Regions from separate parts of the Cutibacterium sp. LaCa_286 genome, predicted to be linked through region 3. Evidence: riboswitches for the same ligand, from Rfam matches in the RefSeq annotation. Region 3 holds a riboswitch; each other region holds the start of a gene.
What was found. Region 3 has a riboswitch for cobalamin ahead of ACP8JZ_RS00675 (anaerobic ribonucleoside triphosphate reductase). Riboswitches for the same ligand answer to the same signal wherever they lie in the genome.
Positions count from the first base shown of each region.

Region 1: linked by a shared signal. The riboswitch ahead of cobI (precorrin-2 C(20)-methyltransferase) and the one ahead of ACP8JZ_RS00675 (anaerobic ribonucleoside triphosphate reductase) in region 3 are both predicted to bind cobalamin.
Region 2: linked by a shared signal. The riboswitch ahead of ACP8JZ_RS01700 (FecCD family ABC transporter permease) and the one ahead of ACP8JZ_RS00675 (anaerobic ribonucleoside triphosphate reductase) in region 3 are both predicted to bind cobalamin.
Region 4: linked by a shared signal. The riboswitch ahead of ACP8JZ_RS02685 (ABC transporter substrate-binding protein) and the one ahead of ACP8JZ_RS00675 (anaerobic ribonucleoside triphosphate reductase) in region 3 are both predicted to bind cobalamin.

Region 1 is NZ_CP191091.1:418,849-421,045, forward strand. It holds gene ACP8JZ_RS01670 (cobyric acid synthase) at 1-799, shown strand, start outside; cobalamin riboswitch at 809-950, shown strand; gene cobI (precorrin-2 C(20)-methyltransferase) at 979-1,743, shown strand; gene cobM (precorrin-4 C(11)-methyltransferase) at 1,911-2,197, shown strand, end outside.
Region 2 is NZ_CP191091.1:427,325-429,521, forward strand. It holds cobalamin riboswitch at 591-766, shown strand; gene ACP8JZ_RS01700 (FecCD family ABC transporter permease) at 855-1,874, shown strand; gene ACP8JZ_RS01705 (ABC transporter ATP-binding protein) at 1,871-2,197, shown strand, end outside.
Region 3 is NZ_CP191091.1:172,074-174,270, reverse strand. It holds gene ACP8JZ_RS00675 (anaerobic ribonucleoside triphosphate reductase) at 1-1,184, opposite strand, end outside; cobalamin riboswitch at 1,233-1,448, opposite strand; partial or broken gene ACP8JZ_RS00670 (LUD domain-containing protein) at 1,582-1,713, opposite strand; partial or broken gene ACP8JZ_RS00665 (ATP-binding cassette domain-containing protein) at 1,706-2,197, shown strand, end outside.
Region 4 is NZ_CP191091.1:633,053-635,249, forward strand. It holds gene ACP8JZ_RS02675 (zinc ribbon domain-containing protein) at 1-12, shown strand, start outside; RNA gene rnpB (RNase P RNA component class A) at 204-583, shown strand; cobalamin riboswitch at 780-964, shown strand; gene ACP8JZ_RS02685 (ABC transporter substrate-binding protein) at 1,005-2,024, shown strand; gene ACP8JZ_RS02690 (FecCD family ABC transporter permease) at 2,021-2,197, shown strand, end outside.

The DNA of each region.
Region 1 (2,197 bases), 250 kb from region 3:
TTTCGGAGTGCTGCCGTGGGTGCCCGGGGTGTGGTTGGACGGCGAGGACGCCCTGGAGGTCGGACGCTGGCGTCACGAGGGCGACGCCGTCGACCCGACAGCCCTGCGAGTGGCCGTCGTGCGCTTCCCACGAATCTCCAATGCCACCGACGTCGACGCCCTGGCCGGTGAGACCGGTGTGGACGTGCAGGTGACGACCAACCCGGCCACCTGCGCCGCCGCCGACATCGTCGTCCTGCCCGGATCGCGCTCGACGATCGACGACCTGGCCTGGTTGCGCAGCACCGGTATTGCCGAGGTGGTGGCCGAACGCGCCGCGCAGGGTCGCACCGTCGTCGGCATCTGCGGAGGCTACCAAATGCTTGCGCGCACCATCGACGACCCACAGGGGCAGGAGGTTGCCGGGGGAGCGCAGGTGCCGGGACTCGGCCTGCTGCCGGTGGATGTCGACTTCGCCGCCGAGAAGACGTTGACCCTCTCGCACGGCACGTGGCAGGGCATCGAGGTCGGTGGGTACGAGATCCACCACGGCACCACCACTGCCGATGCCGGTTCAGAGCCGTTCCTCGACGGGGTCCACGTCGGATCGGTGTGGGGGACGATGTGGCACGGTGCCTTCGAACACGACGATTTCCGGCGCACCTGGCTGGCCCAGGCCGCCCAGGTGGCCGGTTCGTCCTGGCGTCCGCACACCGACGAACTGGGCTACCAGGCTCGTCGGGAAGCCATGATCGACACCTTGGCCGACGCCCTCGTCGAGCATGTCGACGTGGATGCCCTGCTCACACTGGGGCGCTGAATCTGCGTGGTTCCACCCGCTATGCTCGGTGTGAGCGGTCGAAGTGGGAGGAAGTCGGTGTGAGTCCGGCGCGGTCCCGCCACTGTGAACCTGCAGATTGTGTCGATCTGCACGGTGCAGCCAGATACTCCGTCGATCGCAGCGCACATCATCGGGCGAGGAAACCTGAGGAGGCCATTGTGAACTCTGCCCCATCGAACCCACCCCGCACCCTGTACGGTGTCGGGGTTGGCCCCGGCGACCCCGAACTGGTCACACTGCGGGCCCAACGCATTCTGCAGGAGGCGGACGTCGTCCTCGTGCCGTCCACCGAGGCGTCCGCCGGAGGTATGGGGCGAGCCGAGGAGATCATTCGTGCGGCCTGCCCACACATGACGGGGCGTGTCCAGCCGGTGCCGTTCTCCATGGCCCAACGCCGTGGTCTGGGCACCAAACGGATCGAGTCGTGGCGGGCCTCGGCCGATTTCGCCGTGGACGCCTTCAACGACGGGGCACACAGTGTGGCCCTGGCCACCGTCGGAGACCCAGCCGTCTACTCGACGTTCACCTATCTGCGTGCCAACGTCGAGGAACGACTGCCCGATGTCGTCATCGCCCTCGTGCCCGGAATCACCGCCATGCAGGCCATCGCCGCCGCCGCCGGCACCCCACTGGTCGAGGGACGCGAGATCCTCGCCCTGGTGCCGGCCACCGTCGGCTCGGAGAAACTCGGTGAGGTGCTCGACGTCGTCGACTCCGTCACCGTCTACAAGGGTGGGCGCAAGATGCCCGAGGTGCTCGAGCAGATCCGCAAGCGGGGCCGTGACGCCATCATCGGCACCGACGTCTCCCTGCCGACCCAGCACCTGCTCGGTCTGGCCCAGGTGGAGGCCGACGAATCGGCCCCCTACTTCTCGACCGTCCTGTCCGTGCCCGAACGCACCGTCACCGGAGGAAAACTGTGAGCCCCACACCCACGCCGTCCACCCCCGAGCCCCCAGATGACCTCACGTCACCAGACGACGCTGCGGCCTCGACCGGCGTCCCGTCGACGACCGAGGCCAGCTCGCGCTCGACGACCCCGCAGGCGGCCCGTCCCACCCAGCACGCCTCGGAGCAGACCCTGGAGGATCTGGACCACTCGCTCATCGACCCTGCCCCGATCCCGGCCACCAGCTTCGCCGAGGGGCAGGGCAGGGTCGTCTTCGTCGGTGCCGGACCAGGTGCTCCGGACTTGGTGAGCGTGCGCGGTGCTCGCGTCATCGAGACCGCCGACATCATCATCTGGGCCTCCAGCCTGGTGCATCCCGACATGGTCGCCCGGCACAAACCCGACGCCGAACTCATCGACTCCGCCGCCATCCCGCTGGAGGACCTCGAACCCCTCTACACCCGAGCTCGTGACGAAGGTCTGTTGGT
Region 2 (2,197 bases), 260 kb from region 3:
ACTGCAAGTTTTGCAGTGTGAGTGAGAGTGTGCGCGGGCCCGGGTGAGGTGGTGGTCCGGTCTGCCGAGCGGGTCTTGGCCCAGCGATCCTGTGGCAGATGTGTTGGGGATCGTGGGGTTTGCCACGTGGTGTGGCACGGGGCGGCTTGTCGAACCGAAATACCACGGGGGTGCGAAGTACCACGCGTCACGAGGGACGTTCCGGTGCCTTGAACGGGTGCGCATCCTCTCGTCGGCGGCGTCCACAGTTTTTGCAGTGGTGGCTTCTTGGGATCGTCCACGTCCCATCGGTGGTGCCAGCCAGTTGCCGTGCCCGGTGCGGCGTGGTGAATTCTGTCTGCAATGCGGGGCGTGGCCCGTTCGTCTCCGTGGCAGATGTGTTGGGGATCGTGGTGCCTGCCACGTGGCGTGGCACGGGGTGTCTTGTCGAACCGAATTGCCACGGGGGTCGAGGTACTGCCCCGGCCGCACCCCCAGGTCCACGTGCTGCAGCGTTCCACGTGCCCGACGCGCCTGCGACACGGGGCTGGCGGGCGGCTACGGCAAGGGGTTGGCGGAACGGCACGTCGCGAGTTGCGTGCACAGGTGCTAATCTGCGTCGCGTGCATGGTGCGGCCCCGATGAGGTCGCGGTGAACCCGGTGGGAATCCGGGACTGTTGCGCAGCGGTGACGGTGACGACGTCGGCGAGACCACTGGGAGTGATTCTGGGAAGGGCCGACCGAGAGTGATCCGAAGTCCGAAGACCCCATGCATGACTTGTGTCGTTCGGGCCTCGCATCAAGGTCCTCGCACCCAGAAGGAACAGCTATGCCTTCCTTAAGACGGTCGGCCGAGCGTGACCGCCGGTTGCCGGTGGCACCCCTGGTGATCATCCTCGTCGTGCTCATCGTCGTCAGCGCCGTCGTCTCGCTGACCATTGGTTCGGAACCATTGCCGATGCGTGGCGTTCTTGACACGGTTGGGGCCAGGATCACTGGCGAGCCGGGCCCCGACCCGACGATCGATGTCATCGTCTGGGATCTGCGTGCTCCCAGGGCACTGCTGGCGATCATCGTCGGGGCCGGACTCGCCCTGGCCGGAAGCGGTATGCAGACCTTGGTGCGCAACCCGCTGGCCGATCCTTACCTGCTGGGTGTCTCGGCCGGTGCGAGTGTGGGGGCCACCGCGGTCATCGCCCTGGGGATGTTCGCCTCCTGGGGTCCTCACCGGCTCACCCTCGGAGCCTTGGTGGGGGCATTGGGAGCCGCTGGTCTGGTGTACCTCATCTCCATGGCCCAGGGTGGCATGACACCGCTGCGGCTGGTGCTCTCGGGCGTCGTGCTCTCTGCGGCGTTCTCGGCATTGGCAAGCTTCCTCGTCTTTCGCAGCTCGGATCCGCGTGCGGCGCAGTCGGTGTTGTACTGGATGCTGGGATCGGTGGCCGGTGCCACCTGGGACAGCTTGTGGGTGGCTGCCATCGTCACCGCTCTGTCCGCCGTGCTCATGATCGCGTTCTCTGGCTGGCTCGACGCCCTGGCTGCTGGCACCGACGTCGCTCGATCCCTCGGCATCCCCGATACCAGGGTGCGCAAGGCGTTGTTCGTCGGCAACTCGGTACTCGTCGGGGTGCTCGTGGCGGTCTCCGGCGGCATCGGATTCGTCGGGCTCGTCATTCCGCACATGTCCCGGCTGCTCGTGGGAGCCAGTCACCGGTCGATGGTGCCCGTCGCCGCCGCCATCGGCAGCCTCTTCCTGCTGTGGGTGGACGTCGGCGCCCGCGTCATCGCGGCACCACAGGAGGTGCCGCTCGGCGTCGTCACCGGGTTCATCGGCGCTCCCATCTTCCTGTACCTCATGGGGCGCAGCCAGTACCGATTCTCGAGTGAGTCATGACACGTCTCGAAGTTTGCAATGTCCAGTGCCGCATCAACGACCGCGTCATCGTCGACGACGTGAGTTTCACCGCCGAGCCGGGGAAGCTCACCGCCATCGTCGGTGTCAACGGAGTCGGCAAGTCGACTCTGCTACGATCCATCGCCGGGGTGCGCCAGTTCAATTCCGGCGACGTCCTGCTCGACGGCACCTCCGTCACCGACTACACCCCCATGCAACGTGCCCGGCTCATGGCCTTCGTCGGGCAGGAGGAGTCGCCATCGCCTGACCTCCTGCTGGGTGAGATGGTCGCGCTGGGACGTACCCCGCACCGCAAGCCGTGG
Region 3 (2,197 bases):
ATCGAGGAGAACGGCGTCTGGGCACCGGCGCGCGAGTTCATCGTGTTGAGGTTGGCGATGAAGGCCTCCATCGCCTGGTAGGTGGCTCGTTCGGTCTCGGCCACCGAGCGGGTGCGCACCTCGTGGTGGACTCGGGCCACCTGCTCGGCGGAGAGTTCGGGCCAGGCCTCGGCGAGTCGTTCCCGCTCGGCGTGCTGGGTGGCGTCGTCGGCCTCCAGGGGCCAGGTGGCGGCAAGCTGCGTCACCTCGTCCTGACGTTCCTGGTCAGCACCGAGGACGCCAGCGGACTGAGCCATGTTGGCTCGCATCCGATCGGCGCAGGTGAGGGCGACGCCGGGGGCCATGTCCCGGTCGAAGTTGGGGACGGCCTGACCACCATGCTGGTCGTTCTGGTTGGACTGGATCGCGATGCACGCCAGGGCTGCGTAGGAGTTGATCGAACGCGGGGAGCGCAGGTGTCCGTGCCCGGTGGAGAAACCGGTGCGGAACAGCTCGCTGAGGTTGATCTGGCAGCAGGTGGTCGTCAGGGTGAGGAAGTCGAGGTCGTGGATGTGGATGTCACCGTCCCGGTGGGCGGCGGCATGGGCCGGGTCGAGCACCGAGAGCAGGTTGAACTGCTTGGCCGACTCGGTGCCGAAGCGCAGCATCGAGCCCATCGCGGTGTTGCCGTCGACGTTGGCGTTCTCACGCTTGACGTCGCTGTCCCTGGCATCGGAGAAGGTGATCTCGCGCAGTGAGGTCATGAGGGCCGACTGCTGCTCGCGAGCCGTGGAGCGGCGCTGCCGGTAGAGGATGTACGCCTTGGCCGTCTCGGCCTGGCCGCGCTCCATGAGGACCTTCTCCACGACGTCCTGGATGTGCTCGACGTCGGGGATCACGGGGCCGGTCGCGGTGGCAGCCACCGTACCGGCACCGGGGCGCTGCTCGCTGCGTAGTTCGTCGACGACGGCCAGTGCGACGCTCAGCGAGATGGCCTCGGCCTCGGCGACGCCGGTGGCCTCCAGGGCCTTGCGAGCGGCATGGGCGATGCGGGCTGGGTCGAAGGCGACGATGCGCCCGTCGCGCTTGCGCACCTGACGCAGCACGGTGGAGGACGTCTGCCCCGGTCCATGCGACGTGAGCTGGGACGTGGTGGTGTGCCTCACGGGTGTGGTCGAGGGCGTCTGGGGGTGGTGTACGGTCATGTCTCTCCTCGGAGTTCGCCGCCCCTGTCACAGGGCTCGTGCAGCCGGGTCACAGCCCGGGTACTGGCAGGTCTTCGGACTCGGGGACGCGATCGTTCGATCTCCTACTGGGCGACGCTTCCCAGCCAGTGGCCAGTGCGTGTGTCGCCGGTCGTTTCCCCATACCGCTGCGGGACAGTCCCGGATTCCCACCGGGTTCCCTCTTGGCTCTCATATCCCAACATCTTGTGTTTGGACTGAAAGACCAGTACGACATCTAGTTATACACCATGTGGGACCTTCCGGCAGGCACACCCTGGGGCGTGTTCGGTGCAGGCGAATCTGCGGGCATGGGGAACGCCTCCACCCGATTGCTCGAGCGGAGGCGTTCCTCAAGGGATTGCGTCAGTCGATCGGCTCACTGATCTTTCACGACGACGACGTGGAGCTGACGTGGTCCGTGCACCCCATTGACTCGGGCCAGCTCGATGTCACTGGTCGCCGAACCGCCCGAGATCCACGTCAGCGGGTGATGATCGAGCACGGCCGGACAGATCCTGGCAGCCGGTCTGGCCGTCGTCTCCGCTCTGTGGATCGGTGGCAATGCGGTTGCCGACGGGCGTATCGGTGGGCGAATCCTGGCTGTGCTGGTCCTGACCCCGCTGGCCCTCCACGAGGTGTTCGGTGCCTTCACCGGGGCTGCCCAGACCCACACCCGGGCCAAGGCAGCACTACTGCGGGTCGTCGAAGTGTTGGACGCCCCGCAAGTCGGGACAGGAGACTCCCCCACCGCCGGGGCATCTGAGGAGGAGCCCTCCCTCGTCATCGACGGATTGACGGTCGGGTGGCCGGGTGGCCACCCCGTGCTGTCCGATGTGAATCTGACGGTTGCTACCGGGGAATCGGTGGCCGTCGTCGGGCGGTCGGGTATCGGCAAGACGACCCTCGCCGCAACCATCATGGGACTCATCCCGCCGCTGGCCGGTTCCGTGACGACGACCGGACGGGTGCGATACCTGGCCCAGAACGCTCAT
Region 4 (2,197 bases), 460 kb from region 3:
CGTCCCCTGTGAGACGACATCCCCTTTGAGGAGTGGGCTCATCCCCCTTGAGGGGGATGGTTCCCGACCGGGCGCTGCCCGAGGTGGGGCCGATCACGGTTCGGTGAAGGTGCGCGAGGTGCGAACGTCTGCCCCGACCAGGTGTGGTGAGCCCCATCGGCTGTCATGAAGCGGTGTTCACAGGCTAGAATGGATGTTTGGACGAGCCACCCGGGGTGATCGCGGCAGACGACGATCTGTCGAGGAAAGTCCGGGCTCCACAGGGCAGGGTGGTGGGTAACGCCCACCCGGGGAGACCCGCGGGACAGTGCCACAGAAAACAAACTGCCGAGAAATCGGTGAGGGTGAAACGGTGAGGCAAGAGCTCACCGCGGCATCGGTGACGGTGCCGGCACGGCAAACCCCACCCGGAGCAAGGCCAAGAAGACCGTGAGGTCGCGGACGTGTTCGAGGGCTGCCCGCCCGAGCGCCCGGGTAGGCCGCGCAGCTGCAAGGCTGGAGGGCGTCGGCAACGGCGTTCACAGATGGATGATCACCGGCCCCGATGGGGTCACAGAACCCGGCTTACAAGGGTGGCTCGTCCCTTTTCAACCAGGGACTTGTGGTGGGTTGATGGGTTCTGTGTTGCAGCAAAGCTTCTGGCGATGATGGGTGCTGAACGGTACAGAAAAAGACGAGACGTAGGTGTCACGCCTATAGGGACGTCTGCCATGAGGGTGTCTAAGGATTGGCTGAGTTGCGAAACAGGAAGAAGAATTTCTTTTCTGGGGCGTACACGGATTAGTATGTGGCAGTCAGGTTGCTGGAGATTCTCCGGCGCAGGAATCCGGTGAGAGACCGGAGCTGACGCGCAGCGGTATGACTGATCCACCCGACTCGAGCCACTGGTGCCACTGGTACCGGGAAGGTGTCGGAAAACGGAGATGAGGTTGAGCCCGAAGACCACCTGACAACGTCCTGTCGGTCCCCGGCCGCGAACGCCGGTCACAGAAAGCTGGCTTCTCATGCCCATGTGCTCATCCTTGTCACATCGCCTCGTCATGGGGTTGGTCGTGCCCGCCACTCTGCTCGCTGGCTGCGCAGGTGCTCCCGAAGATCCCGTTTCCAGCGAGCCATCCTCTGCGTCGGTGTCCCAACCGTCCGCAGATCGTGTGGAAGTCACCAACTGTGGTCAAAAGATCATTCTCGACAAACCTGCCACCAGGGCTGTAACTCTCAACCAAGGTGCCACGGAGGACGTCCTGGCCATCAATGGCGCATCAAATCTGGTTGGGACGGCCTACCTAGACGGCGAGATTCCTGCCAAGTGGCGAAAGTCCTATGATTCGGTCAAGGTGCTGGCCAAGGAGTATCCGTCCAAAGAGACCTTCTTGGCTGCCAAACCCGATCTTGCTCTTTCCTCTTTCTCCAGTGCCTTCACCGACAAGGCTGTCGGAACCCGGGATGAGCTCGCGAAGCAGGGAATCGCCACATACATCAGTCCCTTCGGATGTCCCAAAGGCACTAAGTCAGCCGAGACAACGTGGGGCAATGTCTGGAAGGAAATGCGCGAGGTCGGATCCCTCATCGGGGCTCAGGACGGTGCCGACACTGCGATCACCAAGCAGCATGAGTACCTGCGGGACGTGACTACACACAAGCACGGTACCGGAACCTCGATCGTGTGGTTCGATTCTGGGGACAAGACCCCGTTCATCGGTGCCGGTCACGGTGGCCCACAGCTGCTCATGGATGCCGTGGGAGCCAAGAATGTCTTTGCGGACGTCGATGGCGGATGGGCCGATGGCTCCTGGGAAAAGATTGTGGCCTCCGATCCGGACGTCATCGTCGTTGCCGATGCCAAATGGTCCACCGCGAAGGACAAGATCGCTTATCTCAAGGGCGATCCGGTTCTCAAGCAGATGAGAGCTGTCAAGGAGAACAAGTTCGTAACGGTGCCATTCTCCCAGAGTACCCCGGGTGCCGAGCTGATCGACGGTGCCAAGACTCTCAACGATGGTTTGGCAGAGATCGCTGGGAAATGATCCGCTCACGTAACTGGTTGTTGGCTGCCTTTCTTGGTACTGCCCTCGTTGCCAGTGCCTTGGTCGTACTGGGAGTTGGGGCAGTCCATGTGCCGGTTCACGATGTGATTCGGGTGGTTGCTCGACGATTTCGACTCATTAATGGCTCTGATGTCACCGTCCTTGACGATCGG